3 regions of the Echinimonas agarilytica genome follow, and region 2 is predicted to be linked to each of the others. Evidence: predicted binding sites of a transcription regulator. Region 2 holds the regulator's gene; each other region holds the start of a gene.

Region 1 (6,468 bases), on a different contig from region 2:
ATGCCTTCGAGTCCAAATCGAACCTGCATCGCGTTAAGCTCTGCACCTAATGTCACGACGTCTTGGATTGCTCCGGTTGGGCTTACTTTGAAGATGAAGTTTAAGCTGTTCAATGGGCGATCTTCATCACCGATTGTGCCTGCACCTTCAGACGCAACCCAGAAACCGCCATCAGAGGCAACTGCGATGCCTTCAGGGTCAATGTTAATGGTTTTGTCTGAATTGATGAGTGCTGCTAAATCTGCTGAATCGAATGTTTCAATGCGTGCAGCGTCATCGTCATCCAAAGCGGCATCAACGGCAGTGGCCGCGATGCTGGCTAGGACGTTGTCGCTATCGGTAATTTTCATTGATGCGGTAATTGTTGCCGGTGTTTGCGACACATCAATAGTGAAAATGCGGTTTTGCTGATAGTAGCTGTCATTCACTGTGTAGAGAATGTTGGCATCAGTTGGGTGTGCCGCAAGTCCAGACAATGCACTCCATGCGATGGGCAAACCGTCTACATCAGCAGACTGAAGAGTAGGGTATGACGCGGCTTGTTCGCTGAGTTGATAAATATTCAAAGCAGAACGTAATTTATCACCGCGCTCGTCTACTTCACTTGCTGCAATCAAAAGATCACGTGAAGGAATGGCCAAAACGCCCTCTGGGCCTGCCGCTGTCGGCAAAATTTGCTTGAGCTCTGGCATTTCAGGGTTTTCAACGTCGTACACGAAAATCAAGCTTGAGCGCTCAGAGTTTACAAACAAATACTCGTCATCACCGAACATGGCATATTCAGCATTCTCAGGTTCGTTCCCTTTATTGCCTGAACGCGCATCGGGGTAATGGCCGAGCTTAACCGCTAAGTGATCGAGCGTGTTCCCTGAAGAGTACACAACCGTGCCATCTTTATCGAAGATGGTGAAGCCACGGCTACCGCCATATAAATCGCCTTCATCGGCTGTGACAAAATGGTCATTAGAAATCCAAGTGACGCCGTCGGGCTCACGTGGCACATCAGACGCTGAAGATGTCAGAGAAATCAGTGCTGCATCTTCTTCTTCAGTATCGATGTTCACAAGGTCTACTGTGCCGGCAGAGAAGTGGTTCATCACTTCGCCAGAAGCTAAATCTACCACCACAATATGATTGTTTTCTTGCAAAGTGATCACGGCCATATCGTCGTCATTGATGTCGACATATTCAGGCTCTGGATCAGAAGGGAATAAAGTGGCTAGGCCTGTCATATCAACATTGCGACGAGTCCAGTCTGCTGGGTCTGACAATGCTGTATCAATGATAATGAACCCGCCTGCTGGCAATTGAACAGGTGCGCCGTCGGTAGGTTCAAAATCTTCGTCACGTTCGTTTTCAATCACAACCGCAACATAATCACCGCTTGGGCTTGCTGCAATTGAGTCAGGCTGGCCGCCTAGGTCCATGCGGGCCACTTCGCTACGAGTGGCAATATCAACCACAATTAATGCACCGCTGACGTTAACATAGTCTTCAGAAGTGTTGATGGCTACAAGAGCGTAGTCGTTGAGAACAGTAACAGATGTTGGCTCACCACCGAGCGCTAATTCGGCGATCGGCATTGGTGATGAAGGATCAGAAATGTCGACAAAACCTAATGATTCGTTCGGGCTATTTGAATAAATGAGCGTATTGCCGTCGACGCTTGCTGCAACGATTTCTGCCGCAGTTTCGTCATCAACATGACAGTTGTCGTCGAGTTGAAGGCAGACAGGAAAGGTTGCAATGCGATTGAAGTTTTGTGCTTCTGCATTTGAACTATCGTTGTCATTATCGCTGTTACAAGCGGTGAGGCCGATAGTGAGCGACATTGCGATAGTCATAGCCAACGCATTCTTTTGGAAAGTCATCTGTAAGTCCCTTGAAGATCATTAATTCTTAATATGAGGCCTACTTTGTAAACACTTCTTGTTACATTTTATAAACATTTAGATTTCAGTTTTTTGACTTAAAGATGACAGGTTGAAGGAGTGGTTTAGTTTTCGAATGGCTAAAATGAAGTTTGGAAAGAAGTATTTAGGAGATAGTGAGCGGAGTTTTGTTGGTGTATGTGATGAGGCGCTCAACTGAATGATTGAGCGCCTGCTGTCATTGGATTATTGAATGTTTTTCGATGCTTTTCCGGTAAGGTCAGCAGCGTGGTTCATAACGTGAAAGATCACATTTTGTTCAATTGTTCCGCTCACAAGGTGCGATCCAGGGCCAGAAGCGTATACAGCCACATCTTCGCCGCCGTGGGTTTCTGAGCCAAGTGGAACCAGCGCTTCTTGGTGGTAGCCACTGTGTGTGGTGTCGATGTCTGAAATGTCATGGCGTCCGGCATCGATGGGCTTGCCATAGCGCACATCGGCGTTGGTGTTATTTTCCAGCGACGCATGCCCACGGCCTGTTGCATAACCAAGCGTGGTGTAGGGCATTCCATCATCGGCCTTCGTGGGCTCTGACTTAGGTTCTCCGTGATCGTCGTTACCGACTACTTTTCCAAGAATTGGGTTACCGCGAGTGGGATAGCCCGCCATAGTAAATACATGACTGTGGTCAGCGGTGACAATAATTAAGGTTTCTTCGGGGTTGGTTTTTTCCAGCGCTTTTTGAACCGCAGATGATAGTTCAACGGCATCGGTCAGGGCATTGTAGGCGTTGCCTGCGTGATGCCCGTGGTCAATCCGCCCGGCCTCAACCATGAGGAAAAACCCCTCATTATTGCGTTGTAATAAATCAATCGCAGTGTCGGTCATTTCAGTTAACGTGGGCTCGCCTGACTTGTCTTCAAGTCGATTGGCTGAATAACGCATATGCGATGCATTAAATAAGCCTAAGACAGGCGCATCGTTGTTGATTGAGAGGGCATCGAAACCGGCTTGATCCATCACGTATTGGCCGCCTTGTTGTTGCCATTCTTCAATTAAGTTACGGCCGTCTTTCCGGCGACCTTCACCCGCTTTTTCAGAAAAACCGGCTATCGACGCTGGGTCGTCACCAAAAAATGCTCGGCGTCCTCCACCAAAGGCCACATCAATACCTGAAACGATAGGAAGGGGGTTGCCGTCGTTAATGCGTTGTTCTAAGTTGGGTTTAAAATCAATGAGCTGGCTGGCAATATCTTTACAACCAAGCTGTGCTTCGCCGTTCTTCAAATCTCCATCGCTTTCCCAGTCGCGCTCTACAGACTTTGCGTATGTTGCTGCAGGCGTTGCATGAGTGAGTCTTGCAGTGCTTACAATCCCCGTTGATTTTCCAGCTAGCTCGGCTAGCTCTAACGCGCTGAAGAGTGCTTCGCCATTGTTGAGGTAGTCTTGGCAGTCGGCTCTGCGCGAAGCTTGGCTCACGCCGATGAATCCAGCTTTGGTTTTAACACCCGACATCATGGCCGTCATGGTGCCCGCTGAATCTGGGGTTTGTTGGTTGGTGTTGTAGGTTTTCACCAAACCTGAAAACGGCAGTTGCTCAAAACTTAATTGATACTCTTCACCGGTTTGACCTTGTTGTTGGCCGGCTAAAATTCGCGCTGCAGTAATGGTTGAAATGCCCATGCCGTCACCAACAAAGAGAATGACGTTTTTAGCGGCTCCCTTTTTGTTGTTGATGGTTTTTTGCGTGCCTAGTGCAATGGAAGCTTCGCCATCGGCGAACCATTGATTTGCGAGTTGTCCCTGCGGAGATGCATCTAATGATGCAGGGGCTGTTGCGCTACAAGCGCCTAAGAATAGGGTCAGACTGCATGCAATGAGGGTCGTTGAAAAGTTATTCATTACTCGTTAGCTCTCGGTTTAGGCATTCACTATGAATGAGTCTCGATGAAGTTATGTTGTAAGAGTAAACAACGTGTTACGAGAGTGTCGCTATAGAAGGCTTGAAGGTCAAATGAAGTTTCATTTTCACTCGGAGCTGCCTGTAAAAATGAGCCAGCAATTGGACTCATCATGACCGGTAGTAAAGTTTGACACATGTCAAAAAAATGGCATGTCATTATTCTTTACAGTGGTTGGTAATGAATCAGTTTATACAGTGTAAAAAAATAAACTTCTCTGCAAAGCTAGTATTCATAGGAGGTGTGGCGATTTATTCAATTCTTAAGGTTAACTAAACAGTCGTCTTAGAGTGTGAGCAAATACTCTAGGTGATTAATTTGCGAACAGTTCATTGTGGCTATATTTTACAGCTTTTGAGTTTTCAGCTTCTAAAATTCTAAATGCAGGCTCTGATTTTTATTTTATTGTTTATAATCAAGCGATTAGGGTTTTTGGCCTGTGGTTTGCATTAGCTGGGTCAGACGAATCCGTTGTTGTAAAAATTAAACGGAAATCACCGACTTAGTAGTTAACATATATTTGGTTCATCAAACGAGCCATGGAGTAATAGTTAGATGTTTAAGAAATGCATAGCAGCTTTGGCTTTGGTCGCAACAAGTTTGACCGCGCAAGCAGACATGATTGGTGGTGTTGAATACACGCCGGGTCCTTTCACTACCGTGACAGGTGCCATTGAACAAAAATTGAACCCTGTAACAGGCGAATTTACTGTAACGGGTTCTTTGAACACGGCTACTGGGCCATTTACCTGTGCTAGCTGTGAACTGACGTTTGTCATGGGCGGATACACCCTTGCAGCTCCACCAATTGATGGCATCTTCTCTGATACATACATCTACACTGGCGGAACAATTGATATTTATGTTCAACAAGCCGGTTCTACTGATAAGGACTTATGGTTAGCGCTTGAAGGTCATGACGTAGACCAAGGTTTTGGTGACTACTCATTTATTGGTAACGTCAATGGTTTCAGTGGCAGCATCACCAGCTTAACAGGCACGGGATACTTGGACGTAGTTGGCGGTATTGCAGCAGATAACTTTGATACTAACGTAGGCATTGACGGATCTGACATTGCATTCAACGGCTCATTCGGTTCACCTTTGTATGACAGCCAAGGCAACTTGATTGCAACGGGTTCAGGTGACTTCCACGGAGCGACTATTCCTGAACCTGCCGCAGTTGCATTGTTCGGTTTAGGCTTGTTGGGTTGTGCTGCTATGGCGCGCCGTCGCAAAGCATAAGCTTACCAAAATTTTAAAAAGCCGCCTTTAGGGCGGCTTTTTTGTGCCTGAATGTTGATGATGCTCAAAGCTCATTGAGCGAGCTTTGTGGGCGTATTGATAGACATGAATGCCTAATCATGCAGTTGTTAAACTATGTATTCAATCAGGGGGAATTTGGGTGGCATTAATAGCGCTCTAAATCAGTCTGTTGCCCCTGACTCTTTGCATGAAGGGGAGCACATAAAGGCAACATTTATGCGCTGAAAGTGCATGTCTATTCGCGTTTTCGTGTGATGTTATTTTTACAAATAAAATCATGACCTTGTTGGTTCTATTTTTCGGCTCGAAAAGTGATTCTTACCCATTCTCGTTCAGCTCTGGTTCAGTTAAATTTAGGTAAACTAATACCGTCTTAAGAGACAGCCAAAACGCGCTTTTTAGAGCACATTAACCAATGTTGTAAGAGGGTATTCATCATGTTGAAAAAGATATCTCAATGGCTTAAAACTCAAATTAAAGTTTTTCTCGAACCGCCTAAAGTACCTCGCATCAAACACAACTTTCAATACGACATGAAGCGTTCAGTGAGCGAGCGTGAAAAGAACATGAGCTTGGGCACGTACACAGAGCTGCAAAACAAATTACGGCGTCGCTTTAACCGCAAAGCTGCATGAGCTCTCGCGAGTCTTGTTCCCACTAGCACTTAGCCTCTAATTAAAACCTAGGGGCTTTGACTTCGTTCTCTCTATTATCCTCTTTGTATCTTGCCTCACAGCTTTCACACTAAAACCATGAAGTATGATTTAGCCCATTCCAAATTTTCTTCACTTGCTTCTTCTGTTTGTTTTGTTTCATGGTATTGTTATCGGTAACAGTTTAATTTTGTCGAAGTAATTTAGCATGCCCCGTTTGTTAGCTAGGGCTTAAGGAAACTCTCATGGCTTCACATGATAAGCCACTAGTAGTCATCACCGGAGCAAATTCGGGTGTTGGTTTGCAAGTGACTCGAACCTTTTCAGCGCAAGGATACTCGCTATTGCTGGTGGACTTAAACATTGACGTGGTAAGCGAATTGGATTTGCCGAATGCCATGTGTCGCGCTTTGGATATCACTGATCTAGCTGCATTCAAACAAGCTGTTGATGATGCTGAAGCACAGTTTGGTACAGTTGATTGCTTAATTAACAACGCAGGCATTATGTATATGGATAAGGTCGACGAGCAAGATGCAATTCAATGGCAACGAATGTTCAACGTAAATGTTCTTGGCTTGATGAACGGTGTTGCGTCGGTCGTGACTAAAATGAAGGAAAAAGGCAAGGGCACCATTATAAATATGGGCTCTTTAGGTGGCATCAAATTAATTGAAAACCAAACCGTTTACTGCGGTACTAAGCATGCAGTGCATG
Region 2 (6,468 bases):
TCGACTGCGTCCAGTGCTGCGGCTGCATCATCACCCTCTGCGCTGACTTGCACCGACTGCCCTTGGCACGTTTGCAGTAGTAACAAGCTCATTACGCTCCCTGCGGAGGCGCTTTTGTCACCATGAGAGATCATGACTTCTGCCTCATAGTCCCGTGCGAGAGTAGCTAGCTTAGTAGCTGCACGCGCATGCAACCCGAGTTTGTTTTGGATGAGCAGTGAGCGAGTTAAAATCATACTGAAGTCTTTTTATATTGAAGGTTACGATGGCGTAGTTGCACCTGATACGATGATCTAAATAAATCCGCAAGGCGGTTGGCGATATGAACTGAGCGGTGGCATCCGCCAGTACAGCCAATTGCCACGGTCACGTAACTCCGATCATTCTTTTCAAGTTGGGGGAGCCAGTCTTTGAGATTACTTTCGACCTGAGCGATAAAGGCTTCTACATTGCTGTGCTGGTCAAAAAATTCAATGACGGGCTGATCGTTGCCGGTATATGAACGTAAACCCGGCTCCCAATAAGGGTTGGGTAAGAAGCGCACATCAAACACGAAGTCAGCATCGTTGGGAGTGCCGTGTTTAAAACCAAATGATTCAAAGACCAACACCAGTGGAGCCTTTGATGTGCCCGATAAGCGTTCGCGAAGTGTTGCGCTAAAATCGTAAATAGTGGAGTGGCTGGTGTCTAAAAATAGGTCGGCTTGCTCTCGAACCGGCTCTAACCAAGATGTCTCTGCGGCAACTGCATCAGCCAGTGTAAGCTCATTTTTTGTAAGCGGGTGACGGCGCCGTGTTTCAGAATAACGTCGCAATAGAATCGAGTCATCGGCATCGAGATATAAAATAGTGGTGGGAACGGCTGTTTTAAGAACTTTAAGCAATTGCTCGATCTGAGCACGATCGTTCGGCAAGTTCCTCATGTCTAAGCTCACAGCAACGTTCTCGTGCTGGTTGTGCTGCATGGTGATCCAAGGCTTCAGAAGTTCGATGGGTAAATTGTCAACGCAATAGTACCCGAGATCTTCGAGAACCCTGAGCGCAATAGATTTCCCTGCTCCTGAACGACCACTAACGACGGTGAGCTTCATGTAAGAGTGCACTTTAATAAATGATTATGCGTTGATAATAACCTGATATAGGTCTTCAGCACTAGAGGCACATCTGAGCTGTTTTAAGGTATTTTTTTGACCTAATTTTTCAGCGACTAAAGCAAGAGTTTTGAGATGGTGTTTGCAGTCTTGCTCGGGCACCAGCATCGCAAACATAATATCGACTGGCTTTTTATCAATGGCGTCGAATTCGATTGGGGATTCAAATTGAACCAATATAGCGACGTTGCTGGCGTCAGACGGGAGTCTGCCGTGCGGAATGGCTATGCCATTTCCAATGCCGGTACTGCCTAGTTTTTCGCGTGCTAAAAAGCGCTCGAAAATTTCGTTTTCGGTGAGTCCTTGGAGATGCTTCGCTGCGATTTCACTTACGATTTCAAGTGCTCGCTTTTTGCTACTACATTGGACTGCACTGAAAGTGCAGTCCTTGGACAGGATACTTCGCATGTTCATGATTAATGCTTCTGCAATTTTTCCTTGTGGCGAATAACCTGCCGGTCGAGCTTGTCGACTAACGAGTCTATCGCCGCATACATACTTTCGCTTTCAGCGTTCGCAAATATTTCCGCTCCCGAGAGGTGAACGGTTGCTTCTGCAATCTGGCGAAGTTTTTCGACATTCAACACCACATGGACGTTTGTGATGTTGTCGAAGTGGCGCTCTAATTTGGCCAGCTTCTCTGTGACATAGTCACGTAAAGGAGGAGTAATATCAACATGATGACCGGTTAAGTTTAGTTGCATAGGCGTGTTTCCTCACTCAGTACTTGTTGTTACAAAAGACTTTTTCTTTGGTTGGATGGCGGAATATTGAGCGCTTCACGATATTTAGCAATCGTTCGGCGAGCCACATTAATTCCTTGATCCGAGAGTAGCTCAGCCATTTTACTATCGCTTAATGGCTTTGCCGGGTTTTCTGCTGCGACCAGCTTTTTAATCAATGCGCGAATAGCAGTGGACGAGCATTCGCCACCACTTTCAGTGCTCACATGGCTGGAGAAGAAGTATTTGAGTTCAAATATACCGCGTGGCGTGTGCATATACTTCTGCGTGGTCACGCGCGAAATAGTAGATTCATGCATGCCAACTTCTTCGGCCACATCATTGAGAACCATGGGTTTCATGGCTTCATCGCCGTACTCAAAAAAGTCGTATTGGCGTTTCAGAATGCAGTTTGAAACTTTCATAAGTGTTTCGTTACGGCTTTCTAAGCTTTTAATGAACCACTTGGCTTCTTGCATGTGTGAACGGATAAATTGTCCGTCAGAGGTGTTTCGAGCACCACGAGACATAGCTGCGTACTGCTCATTGACTCGAATTTTTGGCACTGCATCTGGATTCAATTCGACTTGCCAGACGCCGTTGCGCTTCATCACTGAAACGTCTGGAATGACGTATTGGCTATCTTCGACCACAATGGCACTGCCCGGACGCGGATTGAGGCTTTGGATCAAGCGCATCACTTCGCGAAGCTGGTCTTCTTTGAGTCGCGCTCGGCGCATCAATGTGCGGTAATCGCGACTTGCAAGTAAGTCCATGTGGTTGTTGATCACTAGCATGGCTTCTTTTAACCAAGGCGTGTCGGTGCCAAATTGACGCAATTGAATGAGTAAACATTCTTTGATGGAGCGAGAGCCCGAACCAATTGGGTCAAATAGCTGAATGCGTTTTAAAACGGCTTCAATTTCATCCAATTCAACTTCTGCATTACCTTGGCTTTCTAGAATATCTTCTGTTGTGACAGTGAGATAACCTGCATCATCAATGCCATCAAGAATAGTTCTGGCAATGGCACGATCTGTGTCTGTCATGGGAGTTAATTCAAGCTGCCATTCGAGGTGAGCATGCAATGAATCGGTGGTTTCACCTTGAAAGCTTTCATCATCCTCACGCATTGGGGCGGCTGAGGCCACAGGGGCTGCTGACACAACTTCATCCCAAGTTGTATCCATAGGCATTTCTTCCGAAATGGAATCTTGTTGCAGTGCTTCTGCAGTATCAACTGTACTACTATCTGCTTCAATACTGTCCAAGCTGACATCTGAATCTGCTGAAGATGAATTTTCTTCTTCGGATTGTTCAAGGAGTGGATTGCTATCCAAAGCTTCTTGAATTTCCTGTTGCAGATCTAAAGTCGACAATTGCAAAAGCCTAATGGCTTGCTGCAATTGCGGCGTCATAGTCAGCTGTTGGCCAAATTTAAGCTGGAGCGATGGTTTCATCTAGTCTCCGACTCTTCCTGTGTAACGGTGGCTGCAAAATGAGCAGTATCCGTGGGTTACGTTAAGCTACTATAGCTGGAATTGCTCACCTAAGTACACATCTCGAACGTGTTGATTTGCTAAAACTTGTTCCGGAGAACCTGTCGCAATCAATTCGCCATGTGACACGATGTAAGCGTACTCACAAACGGATAGTGTTTCACGAACGTTATGATCCGTAATTAATATCCCTAAACCTCGAGTTTTGAGGTGTTCAATGATCTTTTTAATATCCGATACTGAAATAGGGTCGACACCGGCAAAAGGCTCATCGAGTAAGATAAAACTGGGTTCAGCGGCAAGCGCTCGTGCAATTTCAACTCTGCGTCGTTCCCCCCCAGAAAGGCTCATGCCTTTGCTTTGGGCAATATGGCCAATATTAAATTCTTCCAGCAAAGAGTCGAGAGCTTCCTCTCGTTGCTCGGTAGAGAGGTCTTTGCGCGTCTCTAAAATAGCCATAATGTTGTCGCGTACACTGAGCTTGCGAAAAATGGACGACTCTTGGGGCAAATAGCCGATGCCTTTTCGGGCACGCTCATGCATGGGCGCCAAGGAAATATCTTCACCGTTGAGCTCAATAATGCCTTTTTCGGCTTGAACAAGCCCCACCACCATATAAAAGGTGGTGGTTTTACCTGCGCCATTAGGCCCCAGAAGACCCACAATTTGCCCTGGTTCAACTTTCAACGAAACATCTTTAACCACTTGACGGCGCTTGTAAGACTTTGCGAGATTTTTTGCTTCTAATAATGCCATGCAGACTATTTCTTTTGGTCGTCGAGTTGTTCTTGGACTTGATCTGGAATGAAGATCGTTGTCACGCGAGCAGAGCCATCGTCTTTGCTATCTGCTTCGAGTAATTGCTGTTCAAGGTTGTAGAGAATCTTGTCACCCTTTACCAAGCTATCTTCTTGAGTTAGTTGAGCTTCACCGGTGAGCAACAAAATACGTTCTCCAAGCTCATATCGAACTCGCAACGCTTGAGCATCCATTGCTTTGCCATTATCAAGGATTTGGCTGTAATTTGCAGGCTTTCCGTTCGCGACCAAGACTTGTTGGCCTTCTTCGGTTGCGTTCAAGATAGTCAGTGTATCTGCAAATATCTGCAATGTTCCTTGAGTCACTTTGACATCACCAATATACGTCACAACATTTGACTTCATATCAATGGTTTGCCGCTCTGATTCAATCACAACTCGTTCAGAGAAGTCGCTCTTTACGGCATAAGAAAAAGGACATATGGCTATTAATGCTGCGGCACTAATTCGCTGGAGTTTGTTCATAAAATGCTTCCACATCTTGCAGAATTTCTATGTCCTGCTTATTTAAATCTGCTTGAAGACCAACACCTTGCATCTCAATGTGTGGGCCAAGGGCGATGACTTTCTCATCAGTATGCATCTGATTGGAGTCAATTTCGAGCACCAGATAAGGTGTTGTAATTGTTTGAACTTGGCTTAAAGGATCGGTTGCTTTAATTGTAACAGAACCTTTGAGCTGCAATTGATCGAGCGCTTGATACAAGCTGCCTTCGCTGGCTGTGACTTTCCAAGCGGGGTCATCGCCAGACTCTTCGTTAAATACTGTGACTTCTGGGTTAGTAAATATGGTCATGTCGAGTGCTGAATAGGATTCCATTCGCTCGCCAAACACCGTACTGGTTAATTTGCCAGTTTTATCAAAATTACGATTAAATAGGTTTTCCGCGATGTAATCGGGTTCATAGGTATCCCATTGTAGAGCCTTCTTTGGATCGCTTTCCTCAGTATCTAATAAAGCATAGATCACCAGTGAGGTGATGAAAAACAAACCTGATACCCAGGTCAGTCTATTCATATGCTACGTCCCATTGTCGTGTTGAAAGTGCCTTGTGCTTGCATGATGGTATCACAAACTTCGCGCACGGCTCCGAACCCTCCAGCGGTTTGTGTGGTCCACTTTGCCCGTTGGCGCAACCAAGGGTGGCCGTCCGCCACGCAAATCGACATACCACATTCGGCCATGACGGGCCAGTCAATGAGGTCGTCTCCAATGTATGCACACTCATGAGCATCGAGTTTGGTGTTGGTTAGGATCTGATGAAATGCTTCAAGTTTATTATCACAGCCTTGATAGAGATGCTCGACTCCTAACGATGACATACGCGCGGAGACGATGTTCGAAGAGCGGCCGGTGATCACAGCGACATCTACACCTGTGCCTTGAAGCGCTTTGACACCGTAACCGTCTCGGGTATGAAATGTTTTGAGTTCTTCTCCATCATTACCCATATAGATGCGGCCGTCTGAAAAAACGCCGTCAACATCGCAAATTAAAAGTTTGATGGGTATGAGTTGTGCTTCAATTGCGCCATCTAAAGAACCGTAAAGGGTGTGAAAAATGCCCATTACAGCACTCCTGAACGCAGTAAATCTTGCATATTAAGTGCGCCAACAGGTCGACCGTCAGAGTCGACCACAAAAAGGCCATTAATTCGTTTGTCTTCCATCAATTTGAGGGCTTCTGCGGCTAACATTTCTGCTTGGGCTGTGACGCCATTTTTTGTCATCACTTCATCAATGGCAGATTCAATGTCGACGTTACCTTTATTCAATACACGTCGTAAATCGCCGTCTGTAAACAGGCCGATCATCTTCCCGTCAGCGTCAACAATGGCAGTCATTCCAAGCTGTTTACGAGACATCTCTTTGAGCGCATAGTTGAGCGTTTCGCCCGATTGAATCACAGGAAGTGAATCGCCTCCGTGCATGAGCTCTTTGAGTGTGAGCAACAGGCGACGGCCCAGACTTCCGCCTGGATGAGATAATGCAAAATCTTCAGCGCTAAAACCACGGGCATGCAAAAGAGCAATGGCCAGTGCGTCACCTAGCACTAATGTGGCCGTTGTGCTTGTGGTGGGAGCCAAGTTGAGCGGGCAGGCTTCGCGCTCGACCTTCACTTGCAAGTGACAATCTGAGTATTGCCCCAAGGACGATGTTTTGGAACGTGAGATTCCAATCAGTTGTGTGCCAATACGTTTGATCACGGGCAGCAACTTGGTTAACTCATCGGTTTCTCCTGAATAGGAAATCGCAATGACAACATCTTGAGCGGTGAT
Region 3 (6,468 bases), on a different contig from region 2:
TACGAGTCAATGAGCGCACCCAAGAATTACAACAAGTGAACGATGCTTTAGAGCAAGCTAACTATAACAAAAGTCATTATTTACGCACCTGCAGCCACGACCTCATGCAGCCTTTAGAAGCCGCGCGTTTATTTAGCTCTGCGTTGGGGCAAGACAGACGCCTTGATCGAGAACAACGGGCGTTGCTGGGAAATTTAAACACCTCATTGTCAACCGCCAGCGAGCTGCTCAACGATATGGGTGACGTCGCACGTATCGAATCAGGCCGAATTACAGCGGCTCCGGTAACATTGGCAGTGCAGGATGTTTTTACTGAATTAGCCAATGAATTTAGCGCGCTTGCTTCAGAATACAATGTGGAATTTCACGTACAAAAGAACAAACTCTGGATTGAAACGGATGCCCGAATGCTGCGCCGTGTGTTGCAAAACTTATTGGCGAATGCATTCCGTTATGCCAGCGGTCATAAAGTTGTTTTGGGGTGTCGTCGCCATGCTAAAACCATCGATATTCAAGTGATTGATTCAGGTCCGGGTATCGACAAAACTCAGCAAAACAGCGTGTTCCAAGCCTTTACTCGGCTCGACCAAAACAGCACCACAGGTTCTCATGGGTTGGGCTTAGGGTTAAACATTGCACAAGGTTTCTGCCGTATTTTAGGTCACGAGTTGTCGCTCAAATCCAAGCTGGGTTCAGGCTGTGCTTTTACCGTAACCGCAACCCGAGCGTTTGCCTGTAGCATGCTGCCAACCAACACCTACATGCCACAAAGGCAAGCCTTTCAGCTCGTTGCAGGGCGCACGGTGTTGTGTGTGGATAATGATTTGTCAGTACTGCACGGCATGACCGCTTTGTTGAGCAGTTGGAATGCCAATGTTATTGAGGCGCAAAGTATTCAAGAAGCTTTAGATAAGGTGAATGCATCAGATGAGCCCGTATCTATTATGCTGGTTGATCATCAACTCGATCACGGCGAAACCGGGCTAGAGCTGATGGATGCCGTTCGCGAATTGGCACAGATCGATATTCCCGGCGTTTTAATCACCGCTGACCGAAAAGAAGGACTACAAGAGTACGCTGAACACCGAGGCTACGGATTCATGAGGAAGATGGTGAAGCCTGCCCGCTTGCGTGCCATGATTCAGCGTTTTTTAGACCTGCCCGATCATAATGACATCAAAGGGCATGAATAGGCTCAACACATGTTCAGCTTACTGGGGATGAAACTGAGAAAGGTCAAGCTGGCTAATTGCAATGACGGCCTGTGTTCTATTGCGCACATTGAGCTTTTTAAAAATGGCCGTGGCATGAGCTTTGACCGTGGCTTCAGACACATTAAGATCACTGGCAATTTGCTTATTCAGCATGCCTTCAGCAAACATCATTAATATGCGATGTTGCTGCGGGGTTAAACTGGCCATTTGCGACACAATATCGTCATCAACCGCTTGACTCAAAATCGCGTCGTTGGGCACCCAAATTTGTCCTTGCAAGATAGCGATCAGGGCCTGCTGCAACACCTCTGGCGCACTCGATTTAGGCACAAATCCAGCCGCTCCTGCATGCATTGCACGGCGAATGTTGTCTTCTTCTTCATGAGCCGACACCACCACCACAGGCAAGTCAGGAAAGTGAGACCGCACATGCACCAATGTAGAAAAGCCATGCGCGCCTGGAATCTGTAAATCCAACACTAATAAGTCTGCATCTGCATGCTGTTCTAGCAACTTTTCTAAAGCCCCTACAGTGTCCGCTTCCAACCAGTCAACATCCGTTAACTCTGGGGTTGTCTTCAACGTCAGCATTAAAGCCTGACGAAACAATGGGTGATCATCGGCAATAATGATTTGGTCAGCCAAGCGCATTTGGATCCGTCCTGATAGTTCCAGTGAGTGAGCTAGTATTTCAGAAGTTTGAGGTTACACTCAAGCTGTTAAAGACGTTATTGAAGATTTAATCACCCAACATTTTAATGTTTTAGGGTCACGATCATGGAGAGAATTTGATGATTACACTTTACGGTTCGCCACGAAGTCGTTCGTTACGGGTGAGTTGGTGCTTAGAAGAGCTCGGGCTTGAGTGGGTATATAAACGGGTTGATTTGAGTAAAGGAGAGCATCGAAGTGAAGGCTACTTAGCCATGAACCCCAATGGCAAGGTCCCCATGCTCACCGATGACGACCTTGTGCTTTCTGAGTCTTTTGCAATCTGTATGTATTTAGCCGAAACCTATGGCAATGGAAAGCTGTTGCCTACATCCGTAGCCGACAAAGGCCGCCATCATCAGTGGTTATCGTTAATCACATGCGAACTCGAGCAACCTCTTTGGACCATGGGCAAACACAAGTTTGCACTGCCCGAACCACAACGGGTTGAGCCAATGTTAGAGGTTGCTGAATGGGAGTTTGAGAAAATTTGCAATGAATTAGAACCGAGAATGCCAGACACCGACAGTTTATTCGACGAGTTTACGGTAGCCGATATATTACTCACACAAACGCTCAATTGGGCGGTGAAGTTTGGCCAACCATTGCCACCAAAACTGGCCGCTTATCGCAAGCGAAATAGTCAACGGCCAGCATTGAGTTTAGCCTTGGACAAAGAACTCGCTTAACGCAAATTTCATTGGGGTTGAGAGAAGGCTTAACCCCACCCACCCAAACTTCGAACCGCCGTTCCGCCGGCAGTTCCGATGATACTACCAGCCGCAATGCAGGCAAAAAGGGTGACCATGGTGACCCAACCTTTCAGGCTACGAACTCCGTCTTCAGTACAAGTAAACATAATGCTCTCCTGTGAGAATTCAACGTGGCGTGGTGACGTGCAGGGAATGAAGGTATTTTACTGAGCCAAGCTGAACCCAATATGAACAGCCATGAAACACATGAAGAGTGGGCAATCCGTTTGATGTAAATTGCCACTGTTAAGTGAAATTCACTAACGTCTCTTATATATTCCGGCTAAGTGTGGGGCTAAGACTTTATTTGAAAAATTCAAATTAATGATATTTAACGATTTAATTTTATTGGAACACGACTTGCTTGATACTTACTAAAACACGACTCGCCAATAAGTATTCTCGGATACAATCAATTGAACTAACAACAAGGAACTCAAATGCGCCAGACTTTAATCACAGCACTCACTCTGTTCGTATCTACATCCTCTCTGGCATTTGAATGCGTGGTAAATCTCGATATGGACGTCGCCATGACTCCTCAACAAATCGAGCTTCGCAATGACGAATCAGTCCATGTCATCATTCAACCGAGCCAGCTCATCATTGATGAGCGTGAAATCGATTTGAACGCTGCCTCAACCCAGCTCCTTAGCAAATATGACCAACAATTACGCCAGCTCGTGCCCACCGCCATTGGCATTGCTGAAGACGGCCTTGAAATTGGGCTGTCGGCAGCAGATACCGTCATGCAAGGGTTTGGGAGTTCAGCGCAGCAGCAAGACGAATTTAATGCGCTGACACGCACCCTAAGAGACAACCTCACCCAACAGTTTTCTCATGATGGAAATCGCTATTACCTTGGCGCAATTTCAGAAGGCGAGCTCGGTGAAGAGCTCTCTACAAGCATTGAGAACGTGGTTGAAAAAGCGCTAATGATTGGCTTGAGTTCGACTTTTCATCAAATTGGCGATTTGTTTGACTCAGACAAAGGCGATTTTGACCAACAGATGTCAGATTTTGGCCAACGAATGGAAGCCATGGCAGACCAAATAGACCAACAAGTGTCGCCCCAAAAAGAACAACTCATTCAGCGCGCAGAATCTTTGTGCCACCAAGCACTTGAACTGAAAACGACTCAAGACTTATTAATTAAAGAAGTGCCTCAGCTCAGTTCCTATCAGCTCATTAGCCTTTAGAATATTAAGCGGCTCTGGCCAATGCCTCGCCACATTTTCGACAGCGATAGGTCGCGCCACGTTCAATTTTGTTGTGACGTCGAATAGTTAACGAATGGCGCTGGCAACCGCATTCATATGCAAATGTTTGGCCCTGCACGTCGGTCACATCTAAACGGTGTGTTCGTGCAGGTTTCACACCAAATACTTCAGCCATCATATGCTGCCACTGAGCGCCATGCGGCGGCACTCGGCCGTAATATTGATGCACCAACAAGTGGGCTAATTCATGCGGCATAATGTCGCTGACGAAACAGTCGGGTTGAGCTTCGAGTAGCACCGGATTCAGTCGCATTTCTTGAGTGTTCAAACGAGCACTGCCAGCACACGTTCCGCGTTGATTGAAATGCAATTCGGGCGTCGTAAATTCGTGTGCAAACTGACGCGAGGCGCGCTCGATGAGTTGCTGCATTTTCGCTTCAAGTGGCACACGCCAATGCGATTCGGCAAGCTCGCGGCAGCGATCAAAGTTCATAGCTTGAGGAGATTTGGCCATATCTTAACGCGTTTGTTTCACACCCTTCTCCAATGTTAATAGCCCCATGGACTAAGGCGCAAGGCGGTCGATAGTCCAATCATCGCCATCACGTTGATACAAGAAACGGTCATGCAAGCGACGGTCTCCCCCTTGCCAAAACTCGATGCTGTCCGGCACGATCCGATACCCCCCCCAAAACGTTGGCAAAGGCACCTCGCCTTCAGAAAATTTTTGCTTGAGCTCCAAATATTTAGCTTCGAGCACTTGGCGAGCAGTCAGCCGAGCGCTTTGCTTCGACGCCCACGCTGCAATCTGAGACTCTTTCGGGCGCGATAAGAAATAGCGTAACACTTCAGCATGCGACAACTTTTCAGCACGGCCAGTGATATGTACTTGTCGTTCTAACATGTGCCACGGAAACAGCGCACTAACCTGGCTATTTTGTTCTATGTGCAGCGCCTTTCGGCTGCCCAAATTGGTAAAAAACACAAAGCCGCTGGGGTCGGATTGTTTCAGCAATACAATGCGCTGAAATGGCTGCCCTTGTTGGTTTACGGTACCCAATGCCATCGCGGTGGGATCGGTCAGTTTTGCATCCACGGCTTGCTGTAACCACTGCTCGAATAACTCAAACGGGATGTCCGGTAAGTTTTCGCGGCGCAAACCACCTTGAATGTATTCTCGACGAACGTCCGACAAATCCAGCATATTGGCCTTCTCCCATTAAGCATTTGAGGGTCTCGCGGCAGATTGTCAGCTTCCCGACCTATGAATGCAAGTGCATCTCTGTATTATTGATGCAGCACCAAATCTGCGCCTCTCTCGTATTAGTTTATATAATTTACGCATCTCCTCGAATAACGGACTGGATGTTTATGCTCGAATTGTCAGAAATTAGCCATTGGTTTGATGATCAAACAGAAGCCAATGCGGTCGTGAGTCATATCTCATTATCACTTCGCGCAGGTAAAAGTTTGTCTTTGATGGGGAGTAGTGGCAGCGGCAAGAGCACGTTGTTGCAAATTGCAGCAGGCCTAGAGCCTCCTAAACAAGGCAGCGTTGTACTAGCCGGAAAGCCTATTTATCAACTCAATGATTCAGCATTAAGTCAGCTTCGCCGAAATCAGTTGGGGTTTGTCTTTCAGCAATTTAATTTAATTCCTGGGCTAAGTGTTGCCGACAACATTCTGTTTCAGGTTCGCTTAAACAAGCAGGCACATGATGCCGCTTGGTTACAACACTTATTAAACGCGCTTGAGCTGACAGAGCTACAGCATCGCCAACCTCAGCAACTCTCTGGAGGTCAGCAACAACGGGTGGCAATAGCTCGAGCATTAGCTCATCGCCCTGCCATTTTATTTGCCGACGAGCCCACTGGTAACTTAAATGATTCGCTTAGTCACGGTGTGATGCAATTGCTCAGCGACCTTGTCAGCGAAGCCAATACCAGTCTCTTGATGGTCACACATAGTCACGAAATGGCCAAATACACAGACCAAGTGCTGCACTTGCATGAAGGACATCTGCATGCCTCTGCTTAGGGCACTTCTTAGCCACTACCGTCATCATCCACTGCAAGGCGTATTTTTGCTGGTTGGCATTATCATCGCCAATGTGCTGTTGGTGGCAACTCAACTCATCAACGCGCAAGCGCAAGCCAGCTACGCCCAGGGTGAGTCATTGCTGAATCAGCAAGCTGTAGGTTATTTGGTGGCAGCTAATGGCGATGAGTCGTTTGACCAAACTGACTACATTGCATTGCGCCGCCAAGGTTTTGATCAACTGGTGCCAACACTGGAACATCGCATGGTGAGCCAAGATCACGGGCTCATCGAAATGATGGGAGTGGACTGGCTGGCCTTGGCTGGCACCTCCGAACAAGGTTCGATCGATGGCACAACCGATGTAGACTTATCTCAGCTATGGCTGCCACCTTATGGCGTTGTATTTGGTGACATGCGCATGCAGCAGCTTGGCCTGAACAATGGACAATCGCTGCTTCTGGAAAATCAACGGCAGCTTCCGCCAGCCTATGCACAGTCTCAAGACATGGGGCATCGCGGTTTAATGGAACT

What was found. The regulator sigma-54, encoded in region 2, starts transcription at its own class of promoters, with help from an activator protein. The targets are predictions, from matches to a motif close to GTTGGCACGNNNNTNGNNT.
Region 1: the regulator sigma-54 is predicted to act here: its motif matches at 4,264-4,282, upstream of NAF29_RS10515 (PEP-CTERM sorting domain-containing protein).
Region 3: the regulator sigma-54 is predicted to act here: its motif matches at 3,025-3,043, upstream of NAF29_RS10365 (DUF2884 family protein).

What each region holds. Positions count from the first base shown of each region.
Region 1 is NZ_JAMQGP010000004.1:98,139-104,606, reverse strand. It holds gene NAF29_RS10525 (esterase-like activity of phytase family protein) at 1-1,871, opposite strand, end outside; gene NAF29_RS10520 (alkaline phosphatase family protein) at 2,118-3,773, opposite strand; gene NAF29_RS10515 (PEP-CTERM sorting domain-containing protein) at 4,388-5,077, shown strand; gene NAF29_RS10510 (hypothetical protein) at 5,536-5,733, shown strand; gene NAF29_RS10505 (SDR family oxidoreductase) at 5,997-6,468, shown strand, end outside.
Region 2 is NZ_JAMQGP010000001.1:680,024-686,491, forward strand. It holds gene NAF29_RS02840 (HPr family phosphocarrier protein) at 1-236, opposite strand, end outside; gene rapZ (RNase adapter RapZ) at 233-1,090, opposite strand; gene ptsN (PTS IIA-like nitrogen regulatory protein PtsN) at 1,115-1,564, opposite strand; gene hpf (ribosome hibernation promoting factor) at 1,567-1,854, opposite strand; gene NAF29_RS02860 (RNA polymerase factor sigma-54) at 1,884-3,332, opposite strand; gene lptB (LPS export ABC transporter ATP-binding protein) at 3,402-4,127, opposite strand; gene lptA (lipopolysaccharide transport periplasmic protein LptA) at 4,133-4,654, opposite strand; gene lptC (LPS export ABC transporter periplasmic protein LptC) at 4,632-5,207, opposite strand; gene kdsC (3-deoxy-manno-octulosonate-8-phosphatase KdsC) at 5,204-5,758, opposite strand; gene NAF29_RS02885 (KpsF/GutQ family sugar-phosphate isomerase) at 5,758-6,468, opposite strand, start outside.
Region 3 is NZ_JAMQGP010000004.1:66,189-72,656, forward strand. It holds gene NAF29_RS10345 (hybrid sensor histidine kinase/response regulator) at 1-1,193, shown strand, start outside; gene NAF29_RS10350 (response regulator) at 1,212-1,865, opposite strand; gene NAF29_RS10355 (glutathione S-transferase family protein) at 2,006-2,614, shown strand; gene NAF29_RS10360 (hypothetical protein) at 2,644-2,784, opposite strand; gene NAF29_RS10365 (DUF2884 family protein) at 3,118-3,876, shown strand; gene NAF29_RS10370 (SprT family zinc-dependent metalloprotease) at 3,881-4,411, opposite strand; gene pdxH (pyridoxamine 5'-phosphate oxidase) at 4,463-5,101, opposite strand; gene NAF29_RS10380 (ABC transporter ATP-binding protein) at 5,269-5,934, shown strand; gene NAF29_RS10385 (ABC transporter permease) at 5,921-6,468, shown strand, end outside.